DNA from 4 places in the Pantoea sp. E956-1 genome. Region 1 is predicted to be linked to each of the others. Evidence: predicted binding sites of a transcription regulator. Region 1 holds the regulator's gene; each other region holds the start of a gene.
What was found. The regulator PurR, encoded in region 1, represses purine synthesis genes. The targets are predictions, from matches to a motif close to CANGCAAACGTTTGCNTG.
Positions count from the first base shown of each region.

Region 1 (3,929 bases):
GCTTACGGCAGCGGCACAGACACCAATCGCCTGGACAAAACGCAACGCCAGCATCAGGTAGATATCATTCACCCACAGCATACCCGCGCAGCCGGCGCCAAACATGGCCAGTCCCGCCAGCAGCACCGGTTTACGACCGATGCGATCGGAGAGGGGGCCCCAGAAGAGCTGACCCACGGCGAAGCCGCCCAGGAAGAGACTCATACTGGCGCTGATCAGACCGGGTGAAGTGTTAAAGGTTTGCTGCATCGCACCAAAGGCGGGCAGGTACATATCAGTGGCTAAAAAGCCCAGCATGCTCAGCAGGGCAAGGTAGGGCATAAACCCTTTATTCGACAGCATCTGATTCTCATTTTTGCAGGATAAACGCGGCAGAGTGTAAAAGGTGCGTTTGCTACTGTGAAACGGTAATATTTGCCGATTGCTGTTAAAATTTTTGAAGGCAGATTATGTGGTCAGAATATGCATTAGAAGTGGTTGACGCCGTTGCCCGTGGGGGCAGTTTCAGCGCTGCCGCACAGGAGTTACATCGGGTGCCCTCTGCCATCAGCTATACGGTGCGTCAGCTGGAAAACTGGCTGGCGGTACCGCTGTTTGAACGTCAGCATCGCGAAGTGGTTCTGACCCCGGCGGGTGAACATTTTGTCCGGGAAGGGCGCAGCGTCATCAAAAAAATGCTTGCCACCCGGCGACAGTGTCAGCAGCTGGCTAACGGCTGGCGCGGCCAGCTAAGCATTGCCGTTGACCGTATAGCCAAACCTCAGCGCACCCGGCAACTGGTCAAAGATTTCTATCGCCACTTTCCCGATATGGAGCTGATCATCAGCTATGAAGTCTTTAACGGTGTCTGGGATGCGCTGGCCGATGGCCGGGTCGAAGTGGCGATTGGTGCCACTCAGGCGATACCGGTGGGTGGACGTTTTGCTTTTCGGGATATGGGCACGCTTAACTGGCGCTGCGTTGTCGCTCCCCATCATCCACTGACGCAGGCGAGCCAGATAGATGACGATACGCTGCGTAGCTGGCCGTCGCTGGTGCTGGAAGATACGTCACGCGCGCTGCCGCGTCGTATGACATGGACGCTGGATAACCAGCGCAGGCTGGTGGTGCCGGAATGGCAAACCGGGCTCGAGTGCGTGCAGGCGGGATTGTGTGTGGCGATGGTGCCGGGTCATCTGGCCAGGCCACTGCTCGACAGTGGCGAGCTGGTTGAACTGACGCTGCCGGTGGCGTTTCCGGACAGCCCGTGCTGCGTCAGCTGGGCAGAGGATCGCGCATCACCGGCGACAGGCTGGTTGCTCAGCTATCTGGGTGATGCGCAAACACTTAATCAGGAGTGGTTAAGCGAGCATTAACGGCGATAGTCGCGGAACGGGCCATCTGCCACGGAACGGCGCTCAATCAGCGTGGGATGGACCTCAATCGTTTGTGACACTTCGCGTTTACTGGTAATGCGGTCCAGCAGCATTTCCAGTGCTTTCTCACCCAGCTGGGCTTTAGGCTGATGCACGGTGGTCAGTGCCGGTGCGAAATAGCGGGCGTTGCGCACATTGTCATAGCCGATCACCGAAATATCCTGCGGGACGCGCAAACCCATTTCATCGGCAGCGCAAATCGCGCCCATCGCCATGATGTCTCCTCCACAGAATACTGCCGTCGGACGCTGCTTCTGCGACAGGATCTGCTGCATCGCCTGATAGCCCGACTCCGGCTCAAAGTCACCCTGCACAATCCACTCGGCGCGCGGCTGAATACCCGCTTCTTCCATCGCTTTCAGGAAACCGGCATGACGTCCGCCACCGGTGTTACGCTCCATCTGTCCGGGGATTGCACCAATATCCCGGTGTCCGCGTTCAATCAGATAGCGTCCTGCCAGATAGCCGCCCTGGAAAGCATTATCCAGTACCGTATCGGTGAAGTCAGCGCGCGACTCGCCCCAGTCCATCACCACCATCGGAATATTGCGGTTCTCTTCCAGCATCTGCAGCAGGTCGTCCGGGTATTCAGAGCACATCACCAGCAGCCCATCGACGCGTTTCTGCGCCATCATGCTGAGATAGGCGCGCTGTTTTTGCAGATCGTTATGCGCATTACCCAGAATCAGCGTATAGCCTTTATCGAAACAATGATTTTCGACCGCTTCGATAATTTCAGCGAAATAGGGCGCTTCGCTGGAGGTGGCAAGCAGGCCCAGCGTCTTGGTGTGGTTCACTTTCAGGCTGCGCGCTACGGCGCTTGGCGAGTAGTGCAGTTCCTTAATCGCCTGCCAGACCGCGTTGCGCGTCTCTTCAGCCACAAAGCGGGTTTTATTGATGACGTGCGAAACGGTGGTTGTCGAGACGCCAGCGCGTTTTGCCACATCTTTAATTGTTGCCATGAAAATCGGACTCCAGTGCTTATCTAACTCTATGATAAGCGTAGTGTTAAACGTTTGCGTCTGCTCAGGGTTTTTTCCGTAAAAAAGCAGCTTTCCTGGCCAGTAAACAGGCCGCTGGCGGAATAAAAACGCCTGAAAACGTGCGCAAACGGAATCAGGGTTGCGCGCGTTGCGCAACAAAGGCGGGATTCTAACAAGGCTGAACGGATAAAACGAGATTTTTACCGGGCCCTGTGGGAAAATGCGATATCCCCACTAATTGTGTGTCTAAGGAGCAAGCAATGAGTACCGATCTTAAACTGGCATTAATGACCACCACGGGCTGTCTGCTGATGATTGTGGCTTTTAGTTTTACCGCCATTTTGCACTAATAAAAAAAGCCGGGCATATCCCGGCTCTCTTTTTGTTTGTTCTGCTGCTCAGCGTATGGTTTTCGGCGTCATCACCCGACGGGCACCAATATAGTGGCGCTGCCAGTAATCTTCCCCTAACGCACTGATCTGAATATCTTTGCCGGTACGTGGTGACTGAATAAACTTGCCATTACCGAGGTAAACGCCGACGTGGTCCGCCGTACCGCGTCCATTGATACGGAAGAAGACCAGATCGCCTTTCTCCAGTGAATCACGCTTGATCGGCGCGGCGTCACGCAGGTGATACATCTCGTTAGCGGTACGTGGGATCTTAAACTTCACCAGATCTTTATAGGCGTACCAGACCAGGCCGCTGCAATCGAAACCGGTATGGGGGGAAGTACCGCCCCACTGATAGGGTTTACCCAACTGACCCATCAGCTTGGTCATCGCGGTTTCACGTGCCTTCTGGTAGCGCTGACGGTGAGATTTGCTCATCTTGATCGTGCCGGTCTCGCTGGTGGCAACCTCAGCGGTTTTCAGTCGGCGCTGATGACCATAACGTTTTTTCTCTTTATTCTTACTGAGACGGGCAGTTTTTAACGAGGTTTTCTTAGCAGGCGTCTGTGTAGCGGTGAGTTCGGTTTTTTTCAGTTTTTTAGTTTTTAGTTTTTGAACCGGGCTGAGGCGAGTCTTTTTCGTCACCGTTTTCATCGGGCGACGCTTGCGACGCTCATCGTCGCGCGCACTCTTTTTCTCTGCTTTATGCGTACTGACGTTCACCGGCGCGTGTGGCGACGCAGCGGCGATGTTGAAAAACAGTTGCGCAAAGGCCAGCATGAAAAACGTAATGATTAAACGCATAGTCCGTTGATGAGTTAAGTTGTCAGGGCCACTACGCACCGCGACAAAGTTGAGATTAATCTGATCCAGGATCAGCGCCCAGGCCATTCTAGTCCAGTTCGTTTAAAAACTGTAATGCCTTTTAATATTAATCTTTGCAACCCATGAGATCGCGCTGAAAATGAACATTTTCAGCATGTTATATCATCGAAATTATTACGAATTATTAATCTGTTACTGGCTGTTAATAATCAGGAATTCAGGTATCCCGGAGCAGGACTTAACAATGATGGCGATTTAATCCGGCAGCGAACAAAATCTCGTTTTCAGTCACGCTGCGAAGTCGCTACAATAAA
Region 1 is NZ_CEUYZP010000001.1:158,118-162,046, forward strand. Features, by position in the region: gene punC (purine nucleoside transporter PunC) at 1-342, opposite strand, end outside; gene punR (DNA-binding transcriptional activator PunR) at 450-1,355, shown strand; gene purR (HTH-type transcriptional repressor PurR) at 1,352-2,377, opposite strand; gene cydH (cytochrome bd-I oxidase subunit CydH) at 2,659-2,748, shown strand; gene AC0T7J_RS00790 (C40 family peptidase) at 2,797-3,594, opposite strand.

Region 2 (3,929 bases), on a different contig from region 1:
TGCAGCCAGTTGAGATTCACGTCAGTACCGATCAGATTAACCATCGCTGACGGCGCAAACACCACCGGCTGCGGTAATGCCAGGCCAAGAATGGCGCGCAGATGCAGCTCAAACTGGCTGATCGACGCACCGTTCTGCGTCCAGTGCCCACTGTTATGGACGCGCGGCGCCAGCTCATTGATCAGCAGTCCGTCTGGCGTAACGAAGCACTCCATCGCCATTACGCCGACGTAGTTCAGTTCCTGCATGATCGCGCTCAGCATCGCTTCAGCCTGCTGCTGCTGTGCCTGATCTGCCTGCGGAAACGCGACGCTGGTGCGAAGAATACCGTCCTGATGCAGGTTATGCGTCAGCGGATAGAACACCACCTGGCCATCGTGACCGCGCGCCCCCACCAGTGACACTTCACCGGAAAAGTTGATGCCCTTCTCAACGATACATTCGCCGTAGCACGCATCAGGCAACTGGTGAGTTTCATTGGCACGCAGACGCCACTGACCCCGGCCGTCGTAACCGCCGGTGCGGCTTTTCACTATCGCTAACTCGCCCAGCGAGTCGAACACCGCAGGCCATTCGCTTTTGTCCGCCAGCAACTGCCACGGCGCGGTGGCCAGTCCCAGCTGATCCAGCAGCTGTTTCTGCGTCAGACGATCCGCCAGACGCGGAAAGATATCGCGGTTAACAAAGGCCGGATGGCTGGCCAGTTCACGCGTCAGCGCCGTCTCCGGCCAGCGTTCGATTTCGGCGGTGATCACGCTGTCGGCGATAGGGAGCGCGGTGGGATCGGCGTCCAGGCCTACCGGATACACCGCGATGCCCAGCGGTTCACCCGCCTGACGCAGCATACGACCTAACTGGCCGTTGCCCAGTACGCAAACCGGCTTCATGCATCCACCCGCGGATCGGGATGGTTCAGCACCTCATCGGTCTGGCTCTGACGCCAGGTGGTCAGGCGTAACGCCAGCGCACTGTCATGCAGCGCCAGAATCTGCGCCGCGAGCAGCGCGGCATTGGCTGCGCCCGCCTTGCCAATCGCCAGCGTACCAACCGGAATACCGCGCGGCATCTGCACAATTGAATAGAGGCTATCGACGCCGCTCAGTGCTGCGCTCTGCACCGGCACACCCAGCACCGGCACCAGCGTTTTTGCCGCCAGCATACCCGGCAGATGTGCCGCGCCACCTGCGCCAGCAATAATCACCTGAAGACCTTTGTCGGCTGCCGTTTCGGCGAAGCTGAACAGTTTATCCGGGGTGCGGTGCGCAGAGACCACGTCAACATCAAAAGGGACGTCCAGGCTGGAGAGGATTTCAGCGGCGAACTGCATGGTGGCCCAGTCACTTCTGGAACCCATAACAATGGCGATGCGGGCCGGGGCGTTGGATGACATGCGGTCAACTCCTGTGAATGAACAAACAGACCTGGCCGGGCGGACAGGTTTTGAAGGGCACCGAGAATAGCATGAGAAGCACGCAAGGAAAACGGTTGCGTCGGGCTTAAGGTCGTGGATTTAACCGCAGATTAAAAGTCGAAATGGATAAGCTGAATGCCACTGGTGTCGAGCTGGATCATGGAACCCCGGCTGTGCCAGGCACCCAGCACCGCGCGTTGCGCCGGTTCACCCTGCAGGCTCAGCGTATGAATCGCCGGGCGATGAGTGTGACCGTGGATTAGCAGCGGCGCCTGCTGGCGCAGCATGGTGGCGACAACCGCTTCCTGATTTACATCCATGATGGTCTGGGATTTATGCTGGTTGGCCTGTTTACTGTCGGCGCGCATCCGGGCGGCAATGCGTTTACGTATCCACAACGGCAACGCCAGAAACAGCCGCTGGATCCAGGGATTATGCACTTTGGCCCGAAAACGCAGGTAACCTGCATCGTCGGTACAGAGCGTATCGCCGTGCATGATCAGCAACCGATGGCCGTAGAGCGTCAGCACCTGCTCTTCCGGCAGCAGCGTCATGCCGCAGGCCTGCGCGAAGCGTCGGCCAATCAGGAAGTCGCGATTGCCATGGATAAAGTAAACCGGAACCGGCAGGGCGCGCAGGGCGCGGGCCACCTGCTGATGCAGCGGATTGGGATCGTCGTCGCCAATCCAGGCTTCAAACAGGTCGCCGAGAATATAGAGCGCGTCACAGTGTGGCGCTTCGCGCTGTAAAAAATGCAGAAAACCGGCGGTAATCGCCGGTTCTTCCTGACACAGATGGAGATCTGCGATAAACAGCGTGCGCGACATTACTCGCTGACGGTCACTTTCTGGATAACGACGTCGTCTTTTGGCACATCCTGGTGCATGCCGCTGCGGCCGGTAGAGACCGCTTTGATCTTCTCGACCACATCCATACCTTCAACCACTTCAGCGAACACGCAGTAGCCCCAGCCCTGAACGCTTTCGTCACGGAAGTTCAGGAAGTCGTTGTCAGCTACGTTGATGAAAAACTGTGCGGTCGCAGAGTGCGGCGCAGAGGTACGTGCCATGGCCAGCGTACCTTTGGTGTTTTTCAGGCCATTGCTGGCTTCGTTCTGAATTTCGGCTTTAGTTTCTTTCTGCTTCATGCCCGGCTCGAAGCCGCCGCCCTGAATCATAAAGCCGTTGATTACGCGGTGGAAAATGGTGTTGTCGTAAAAACCTTCACGGCAGTAATCCAGGAAGTTCTGTACGGTTGCCGGCGCTTTATCATCGAAAGTTTTGATTACGATATCGCCATGGTTCGTCTGGAAAGTTACCATTTTTGTCGTCCTGTAAAGGTTGTCATCAGTTGCTGAGGTCGCTCTGTCGATGGGCGTCCCCCTTTTTGTCGACCGTTCTTATATCATAATTTCCAATGACGCGTCAGCAGCGCGGCGCAGTTGGCTTGCTTTGCGTCGCGCGAGCGATAAAAATACGGCACAATGTCTGGATACTTAAAAGTGCCAACCACACGCGAAAACGGAACCGTTCAATGCTTAAGATTTATAACACCCTGAGTCGACAGAAAGAGGAATTCAAACCCATTCATGCCGGTAAAATCGGGATGTATGTTTGCGGCATCACGGTGTATGACCTCTGTCACATTGGTCATGGGCGGACGTTCGTGGCGTTTGACGTGGTAGCGCGCTACCTGCGTTACCTCGGTTATCAGCTTAATTATGTACGTAACATCACCGACATTGATGACAAAATCATCAAGCGCGCCAACGAAAACGGCGAGAGCATTGAAACCCTGACTAACCGCATGATTGGCGAGATGCACAACGACTTCGCCGCGCTGGGGATTCTGCCGCCCGATCAGGAGCCGCGCGCTACCCGTCACATCGCTGAGATTATCGAGCTGGTTGAAAGACTGATCGCCCGCGGTCACGCTTATGTGGCGGACAATGGCGACGTGATGTTCGATGTGCTTAGCGACACCGATTACGGCGCACTGTCCCGTCAGGATCTGGAGCAGTTGCAGGCGGGCGCGCGCGTTGAAGTCGCCGACGTGAAGCGCAACCCGATGGACTTCGTGCTGTGGAAAATGTCCAAAGCGGATGAGCCAGCCTGGTCATCGCCGTGGGGCAACGGTCGTCCCGGCTGGCACATCGAGTGCTCGGCAATGAACTGCAAACAGCTGGGCACCCATTTCGATATCCACGGCGGCGGTTCAGACCTGATGTTCCCGCACCATGAAAACGAAATCGCCCAGTCGAGCTGCGCCCATGACGGTCCTTACGTCAACTACTGGATGCACTCCGGCATGGTGATGGTTGACCGCGAGAAGATGTCCAAATCGCTTGGTAACTTCTTCACCGTGCGTGACGTGCTGCAACATTATGATGCGGAGACGGTGCGTTACTTCCTGATGTCCGGTCACTATCGCAGCCAGCTTAACTACGGCGAAGATAATCTGAATCAGGCGCGTGCGGCGCTGGAGCGTCTCTATACGGCACTGCGTCACACCGACAGCA
Region 2 is NZ_CEUYZP010000015.1:118,242-122,170, forward strand. Features, by position in the region: gene purK (5-(carboxyamino)imidazole ribonucleotide synthase) at 1-887, opposite strand, end outside; gene purE (5-(carboxyamino)imidazole ribonucleotide mutase) at 884-1,390, opposite strand; gene lpxH (UDP-2,3-diacylglucosamine diphosphatase) at 1,522-2,238, opposite strand; gene ppiB (peptidylprolyl isomerase B) at 2,238-2,732, opposite strand; gene cysS (cysteine--tRNA ligase) at 2,945-3,929, shown strand, end outside.
Region 2: the regulator PurR is predicted to act here: its motif matches at 1,475-1,492, upstream of purE (5-(carboxyamino)imidazole ribonucleotide mutase).

Region 3 (3,929 bases), on a different contig from region 1:
GAATTCTGGATGCTGGAGCCGGAAATTGCGTTTGCGTCACTGGATGATGCCGCTGCACTGGCCGAATCAATGCTGAAGTATGTCTTCAACGCGGTGCTGGAAGAGCGTGCCGATGACATGGCCTTCTTTGCTGAGCGGGTAGATAAAGAAGCGGTTGAGCGCCTGCAGCGTTTCATCACCACCGATTTCGCGCAGGTGGATTACACCGATGCGGTTGAGATCCTGATGAACTGCGGTCAGACCTTCGAAAACCCGGTTTCCTGGGGTATTGACCTCTCCTCTGAACATGAGCGTTACCTGGCGGAGAAACACTTTAAAGCGCCGGTGGTGGTGAAAAACTATCCGAAAGACATTAAAGCGTTCTATATGCGCCTGAATGACGATGGCAAAACCGTGGCGGCGATGGATGTTCTGGCGCCAGGCATTGGTGAGATCATTGGCGGTTCACAGCGTGAAGAACGTCTGGATGTCCTGGATGCGCGTCTGGAAGAGATGGGTCTGAATAAAGAAGATTACTGGTGGTATCGTGACCTGCGTCGCTACGGTACCGTGCCACATTCTGGCTTTGGATTAGGCTTTGAACGTTTAATCGCCTATGTCACCGGCGTACAAAATGTCAGGGACGTAATCCCCTTCCCGCGCACCCCACGCAACGCGAGTTTCTGATATTCGGCATTAAATATAAGAAATTCATATATATAACGAGGTCGGCACTGCCGGCCTTTTTTTATTTTTGTAAATTTTGAGTTCTCTCACAAAGTTCCGTGTTTTTTACATTTTGTAATACATATTTTCTTACTGAAACAAGATTACGAGTTTAGTAGCATTTAAGCGCTAGAATTACGGCGGGTGGGATGGAAAGATGCGTGCAGACACAGGAAGACACCAAACTTCGTTCAGGGTTCTGTAAAGATTTCCTGACGGCAGTGGCAGGTGTACAAATAACTCCAATGAGGGTAATGAATAATGATGAAGCGCAATATTCTTGCAGTGGTTATCCCTGCTCTGTTAGCCGCCGGCGCAGCAAACGCTGCAGAAATCTATAACAAAGACGGCAACAAACTGGACCTGTACGGTAAAGTCGATGCACGTCACCAGTTCTCTGACGACGATGGCAGTGATGGCGATGAGTCTTATGTTCGCTTCGGCTTCAAAGGCGAGACCCAGATTAATGACCAGCTGACCGGTTACGGCCAGTGGGAATATAACATTCAGGCGAACAACTCTGAAGGCGATGACGCACAAAGCGGCAACAAAACCCGTCTGGGCTTTGCCGGTCTGAAATTCGGTGATGCAGGTTCAATCGACTACGGCCGTAACTACGGTCTGGTTTACGATGCAATTGGCTGGACCGATATGCTGCCAGTATTTGGTGGCGACTGGGGCGGCTCAGACAGCTTTATGAACGGTCGTAGCACTGGCCTGCTGACCTACCGCAACACCAACTTCTTCGGTCTGGTTGATGGCTGGGACTTTGCTGCTCAGTATCAGGGTAAAAACGAACGTACCGCAATCGATCGTGCTAACGGTGACGGCTATGCATTCTCAACTTCATATACCTTACCAATTGGTGTAGGCATTGTTGGTGCGTATAGCAGCAGCGACCGTACAAATTCGCAGGCAGCGGGTGTTGCTGTGAATGGTAACGTAGTTGGTCAGGGCAAACGTGCTGAGAACTGGGCAACCGCGCTGAAATATGATGCGAACAACGTTTACCTGGCAGCGATGTACGGTGAGGGCCGTAACTCTTCCGTTATCGGCATCCCTGTAGCTAACACTACCGACTCAGTGACTGCATTTGCCAATAAGAGCCAGACTATTGAATTAGTTGCTCAATACCAGTTCGACTTCGGTCTGCGTCCATCCGTTGCATACGTGCAGCAGAAAGGCAAAGATATCGAAGGTATCGGCGATGCTGACCTGTACAAATACATCGACGTTGGCGCGACTTACTACTTCAACAAAAACATGTCTACCTATGTTGATTACAAAATCAACCAACTGGATGACAACAACCCACTGGGTCTGAACACAGACGACGTGGTTGGTGTTGGCCTGGTTTACCAGTTCTAATCCTGCTTAAACATGTTGAAAAACGGGGCTACGGCCCCGTTTTTTTATGGCTGCCATTCCCAACAGGTGCGTTTTTCCCCGCGCCGTTACCCCGCTTTAATCACTACCTTTCCTCGTCGCGCAATCCACGCTGCAAAATGTATGAATTTGTCTCGCAAACGGTTGGCATTTGCCTGGCCGGACGCTAACCTGAGAGCTCTTTTCGCTAAAGTTCACGCTAATGGACCTGACACATGTTTGAATCGATCTCTGCTGCACCCGCCGATCCTATTCTTGGGCTGGCCGATCTGTTTCGTGCTGACGACCGCCCGGAAAAAATCAATCTGGGTATCGGCGTCTATAAAGACGAAACCGGCAAGACCCCGGTGCTGACCAGTGTTAAAAAAGCTGAGCAATATCTGCTGGAAAATGAAACCACCAAAAACTATCTCAGCATTGATGGTCTGGCTGATTTCGCCCGCTGCACGCAGGCCCTGCTGTTCGGCAACCAGAGTCCGCTAATCACCGCTGGCCGCGCTCGCACGGCTCAGACACCGGGTGGTACCGGTGCGCTTCGCGTTGCAGCCGATTTCCTCGCCACGCAAACATCGGTAAAGCGGGTCTGGATCAGCAATCCGAGCTGGCCGAATCACAACAATGTGTTTAACGCTGCCGGTCTTGAAGTCTGTGAATACCACTATTATGACGCGGCAAACCATACGCTCGATTTCGATGGCATGGTGGCGTCACTTAAACAGGTTCAGCCAGGCGACGTGGTGTTGTTCCACGGCTGCTGCCATAACCCGACCGGTATCGACCCGACCGCTGAGCAGTGGCAACAGCTGGCGGAGCTGTCACAGGCCAACGGCTGGCTGCCGTTGTTCGATTTCGCTTACCAGGGTTTTGCCCGTGGTCTGGAGGAAGATGCAGAAGGCCTGCGTATTTTTGCCGCCTCGCATCAGGAACTTATCGTCGCCAGCTCTTACTCCAAGAATTTTGGCCTGTATAACGAGCGTGTCGGTGCCATCACGCTGGTTGCCGCCGAAGCGAGCGTGGCAGATACCGCGTTCAGTCAGGTGAAGTACACCATTCGCGCCAACTACTCCAATCCGCCGGCACATGGCGCCGCCATCGTCGCCACCATTCTGGGCAACGATACCCTGCGTACCATCTGGGAGCAGGAGCTGTCGGATATGCGTCAGCGCATCCAGCGCATGCGCCAGCTCTTCGTAAATACCCTGGCGGAAAAAGGCGCACAGCGCGACTTCAGCTTTATTATTAAGCAGAACGGTATGTTCTCGTTCAGCGGCTTAACCAAAGACCAGGTCATTCGCCTGCGTGAAGAGTTTGGCGTCTACGCGGTGAACTCAGGTCGGGTGAATGTGGCGGGCATGACGCCAGACAATATGTCGGCGCTGTGCGAAGCGATTGTCGCCGTACTGTAAGCAGGAAGAGTGAACAGAAAAATGGGCCTGCTGGCCCATTTTTTATTGCAGAAAAGGATTGCTGATGCGTTCATGCCCCAGCGAAGAAATCGGGCCGTGACCGGGCAGAAAAGTGACATCATCGCCCAGCGGCAGCAGTTTCGTGCGGATAGCATCGATTAACTGCTGATGATCGCCCTGCGGGAAGTCTGTGCGTCCAACGCCGCCATTAAAAATCACGTCACCTGAGATCAGTAACCGTCCTGAACGATCAAAGAACACCACGTGGCCAGGTGAATGGCCCGGACAGTGCAGGACTTCCAGCGTGGTCAGCCCTACCTGTACGCTCTCCCCCTCTTCCAGCCAGCGATCAGGGGTAAAAGGCGCGCACTCATCAAGTCCGAACATCCGGCTCTGGGTAGGCAGTGCTTCCAGCCAGAATGCATCACGTTT
Region 3 is NZ_CEUYZP010000002.1:356,282-360,210, reverse strand. Features, by position in the region: gene asnS (asparagine--tRNA ligase) at 1-666, shown strand, start outside; gene ompF (porin OmpF) at 967-2,073, shown strand; gene AC0T7J_RS09125 (amino acid aminotransferase) at 2,307-3,497, shown strand; gene AC0T7J_RS09120 (MBL fold metallo-hydrolase) at 3,540-3,929, opposite strand, start outside.
Region 3: the regulator PurR is predicted to act here: its motif matches at 2,225-2,242, upstream of AC0T7J_RS09125 (amino acid aminotransferase).

Region 4 (3,929 bases), on a different contig from region 1:
GCACGCGACACGGTGGCGCAGCGGATTCAGGGACTCGACAGCGGCGCTGACGACTACCTGCTTAAACCATTCGATTTACAGGAAGTCATGGCCCGGATGCGCGCCATTACCCGACGCAGCCACGGGGCGGCAGACTCGGTGCTGGGCAGCGGCGATGTCCAGCTGGATATGATGACCCGTGAAGTGCTCTACAAAGGCCAGCGCGAGCAGCTTACGGCGCGCGAATATGCCCTGCTCTACGCCCTGCTGGAACGGCCAGGCGCTATTCTGTCGCGTGAGCAGCTGGAAAACCGCATCTATGGCTGGGGTGATGAAGTCAGCAGCAATGCGGTGGATGTCCTGATCCATGGGATGCGCCGCAAACTGGATAACGACGTGATTCGCAACGTGCGCGGGCTGGGCTGGCGGGTACCGGCAATATGAAACCCTTCACCTTTATGCGTTCATTACGCAACAAATTACTCTCTACGCTGCTGATTATTCATCTGCTGATGATAGGCGGCGTCACGTGGTATTTCTTCAGCTGCTACGGCGATATGGTCGGCACCATGAAGGACGATCAGCTGGCAAAAATCGCTGATGCCTGGTCCACTAATAAACAGATGCCCGCCCTGATGCCGATGCTTATTGCGCCTGATAAGGCGAAGAGCGCCTTTGTGGTGCAGCTATGGGACGAACAGGGTCAGTTACGGGCCAGCTCATGGCCGGAGCTGCAGGCTCCGCTGCAAAATCAACGGGGCTATCGCGACGTGCATGTGGGTCAGTGCGACGACTGCGAATGGCGCATCTATACCCGACCCGGCTTACCTGGCAGTGAGATCAAAACCATCCAGGTGATGCACAACCTCAGCTACATGAAGGCATTGATGGTCAAGCGGGCGCTGTCAGCGATCATTCCGTTGATCCTGATGATGCCGCTGTCACTGCTGGTGATCTGGCTGGTGGTGCGCAAGATCACCCGGGATCTGCAGGTCGCTTCGCGTCAGATTGCCGCGCAGGAGACGCATCATCCGCACAATGTCTCACCCGAAGGCTTGCCGGATGAGATCCTGCCGCTGGTGGCCGCCTACAACTCGCTGCTGAGTAAGTTGCGTGAGGCCTGGTCGTCGCAGCGTCAGTTCCTGGAAGATGCGGCGCATGAGCTGCGCACGCCAGTAACGGCGGTGACTTTGCAGCTGGAAAACCTGCGTCAGCATATCCAGCCAGGCGAAGCGAGCCGGCAGTTCAGCCAGCTGGAAGCGGGCGTCACCCGCACCCGTCATCTGGTCACGCAGTTACTCAATGTCTCGCGTCAGGATGACCAGAGCGTGGTCGCCAGCGTCGAGCATATCGAACTGGACGATCTGCTGAAAGAGAGCATTGAGCAGTTGATGGTGGTGGCAGATAAACGCGGCATCGATATCGGCTTCAATGGCTCCACGCAGTATCGTCTGCAGGCCAGCCGTTCCGAGCTGCGCAGCCTGTTCGACAACCTGATTGGTAACGCCATGTTGCACACGCCGGAGGGCAGCCTGGTCGATGTGCTGCTGCATCGGGTCGCAGGTAAAACAGTGGTCGATATTGTCGATAACGGGCCAGGCATGCCGGAATCCTTTATCGAACGCGCGTTTGACCGTTTTACCCGTTCGCCTGACGTTAAAGCTCAGGGCAGCGGGCTGGGATTATCCATTGTGCGCAACGTCGCACAGAAGCATCAGATTCACGTCGCCCTTTCCAATTGCCTGACGCCACAGGGTGCCATTTGTGGTTTACAGGTTCGCGTCACCCTTCCCTGATCCCGCCCGTTTGATCACGAACCAGACAACGTAAACGGTTGCCTGGTTCCGTTCGATCCTGGTCATTATTGTGAAGTGCATCACATTTTAGCTGAATTGTAATGCAACACTTTTTGACAAACGTGAGCAAAATCTATTTTCTATCGATCTGTTACAGGCACGCTACGCGGGCTGAAGAACTGGCTGTTAGTTGCTGTGAAACCCTCATTCCCATCAAGGGACCGATTTCTCTCTGACTGCGTCTGCTGTGCGGCGGTCAAAAGCATGTGGCTGATAATAATGAAATTTAAAACGTTGATAGCAGGTGCCGTGCTGGCATGTTCATTGAGTGGTGCTGCGCAGGCCGCTGAAAGCGATCCGCAGTATGTCTCCGACTGGTGGCATCAGAGCGTTAACGTGGTAGGCAGCTACCACACCCGTTTCGGACCACAGTTTAACAACGACGTTTATCTGGAATATGAAGCGTTTGCGAAGAAGGACTGGTTCGATTTTTATGGCTACCTCGACCTGACCAACTTCTTCGGCGCAGGCAACAGCAACGCCAACGGCATTTTTGATCACGGTTCACCGATGTTTATGGAGATTGAGCCGCGCTTCTCTATCGACAAACTGACCGGCACCAGCCTGGCCTTTGGTCCGTTCAAAGAGTGGTATTTTGCTAACAACTACATCTACGACATGGGCCGCAACAGCGATAGCCGCCAGAACACCTGGTATATGGGTCTGGGCACCGATATCGATACGCACAGCGATGTCGGCCTGTCGCTGAATGTCTACGCCAAATATCAGTGGGAAAACTACGGTGCAGCGAATGAAAACAGCTGGGATGGCTATCGCTTCAAGGTGAAATACTTCGTGCCAATCACCACGCTGTGGGGCGGTAATCTGGGCTATGTCGGCTTCACCAACTTCGACTGGGGTTCCGATCTCCGTGATAAAGGCGGTTCAGCACGCACCAGCAACTCCATCGCCTCCAGCCATATTCTGTCACTGGGTTACGATCACTGGCACTTCTCTGCGGTGGCGCGTTACTTCCACAACGGCGGACAGTGGGCGGATGGACAGGAACAGAATTTCGGCAATGGGCCGTTTGAAGTGAAATCGACTGGCTGGGGTTACTACCTGGTGGCGGGTTATAACTTCTGATTACGTGCGGCGGCCTGAATAGCGCCGCCGCACATTAATCCGGGTAATAACCATGAATACGGCGCCGCAAATTGCGACGCCGGCTGGCCCGATTATTCCTGCGGCTTCTCGACATTGATGCGCCACGGAATGTTGAACTTATCAATGAACATCGCGAATCCGTTCGACCAGAACGTCTCCTGCCACTCCGTTGTCACCTTGCCGCCTGCCGACAGTTTCTCAAACCAGGCTTTACCCTTTTCGACATCGGTAGTTGAGAGACTGACCGCGTAACCGGCATGCTCAGACGCTGGCGGCTGATCGGTGTTGCCATCGCTCAGCATCAGCTCGCCGTCACCAATACGCAGCTGGGCATGCATGATCTTTTCTGGCGGCTGCGGCGCGGCAGACTGATCGCCGACCTGCTCACCCTGATCCGGCATATCACCGAATTTCATTTTAGAGAGCAACTCTCCCCCGGTCGCCTGCAGGTAAAAGTCGATAGCCTCTTCGCAACGGCCATAGAGAAACAGATAAGGACTGACTTGCATCGTAACCTCTATATTTGTCGGGTGGATTTTTTCAGTACCTTAACAGTGTAGACGATCGACTTTACTCACTGATTTTACTGGCAATAACGGCGAAAGAGTTGTGCCATATAACTGCTCATTGGGGTCAGCGTCGTGTCTTTGCGCTGAATCAGATAGAAGATCGCTTTCGGCAGAGGTTCGTCGAGCGTCAGCGCCACCAGCGACCGACCCAGAATCGGGTCGTCAATGACGTCGACCGAGAGAATACTGATGAAATCGCTTTGCGCCACCAGGCTGGTGCAGGCCATAAAGGTTTCACAGGTCACCACGATTTTGGGTGCCATGCCACGCTCGCCAAAGAGATCGTGCAACAAACGGTAGTAACTGCCTTTGGGCGTTGGCATCGTCCAGTCCGCCTGCTGTAATTCCGCCAGAGAACGCGCCTTTTCCAGCGGATGGCCTTTGCGCACCACCACCTTGTACTCGCGCTCCATCATCC
Region 4 is NZ_CEUYZP010000009.1:108,849-112,777, forward strand. Features, by position in the region: gene AC0T7J_RS19330 (response regulator) at 1-423, shown strand, start outside; gene AC0T7J_RS19335 (sensor histidine kinase) at 420-1,775, shown strand; gene AC0T7J_RS19340 (nucleoside-specific channel-forming protein Tsx) at 2,055-2,921, shown strand; gene yjdN (VOC family metalloprotein YjdN) at 3,014-3,451, opposite strand; gene AC0T7J_RS19350 (LysR family transcriptional regulator) at 3,526-3,929, opposite strand, start outside.
Region 4: the regulator PurR is predicted to act here: its motif matches at 1,803-1,820, upstream of AC0T7J_RS19340 (nucleoside-specific channel-forming protein Tsx).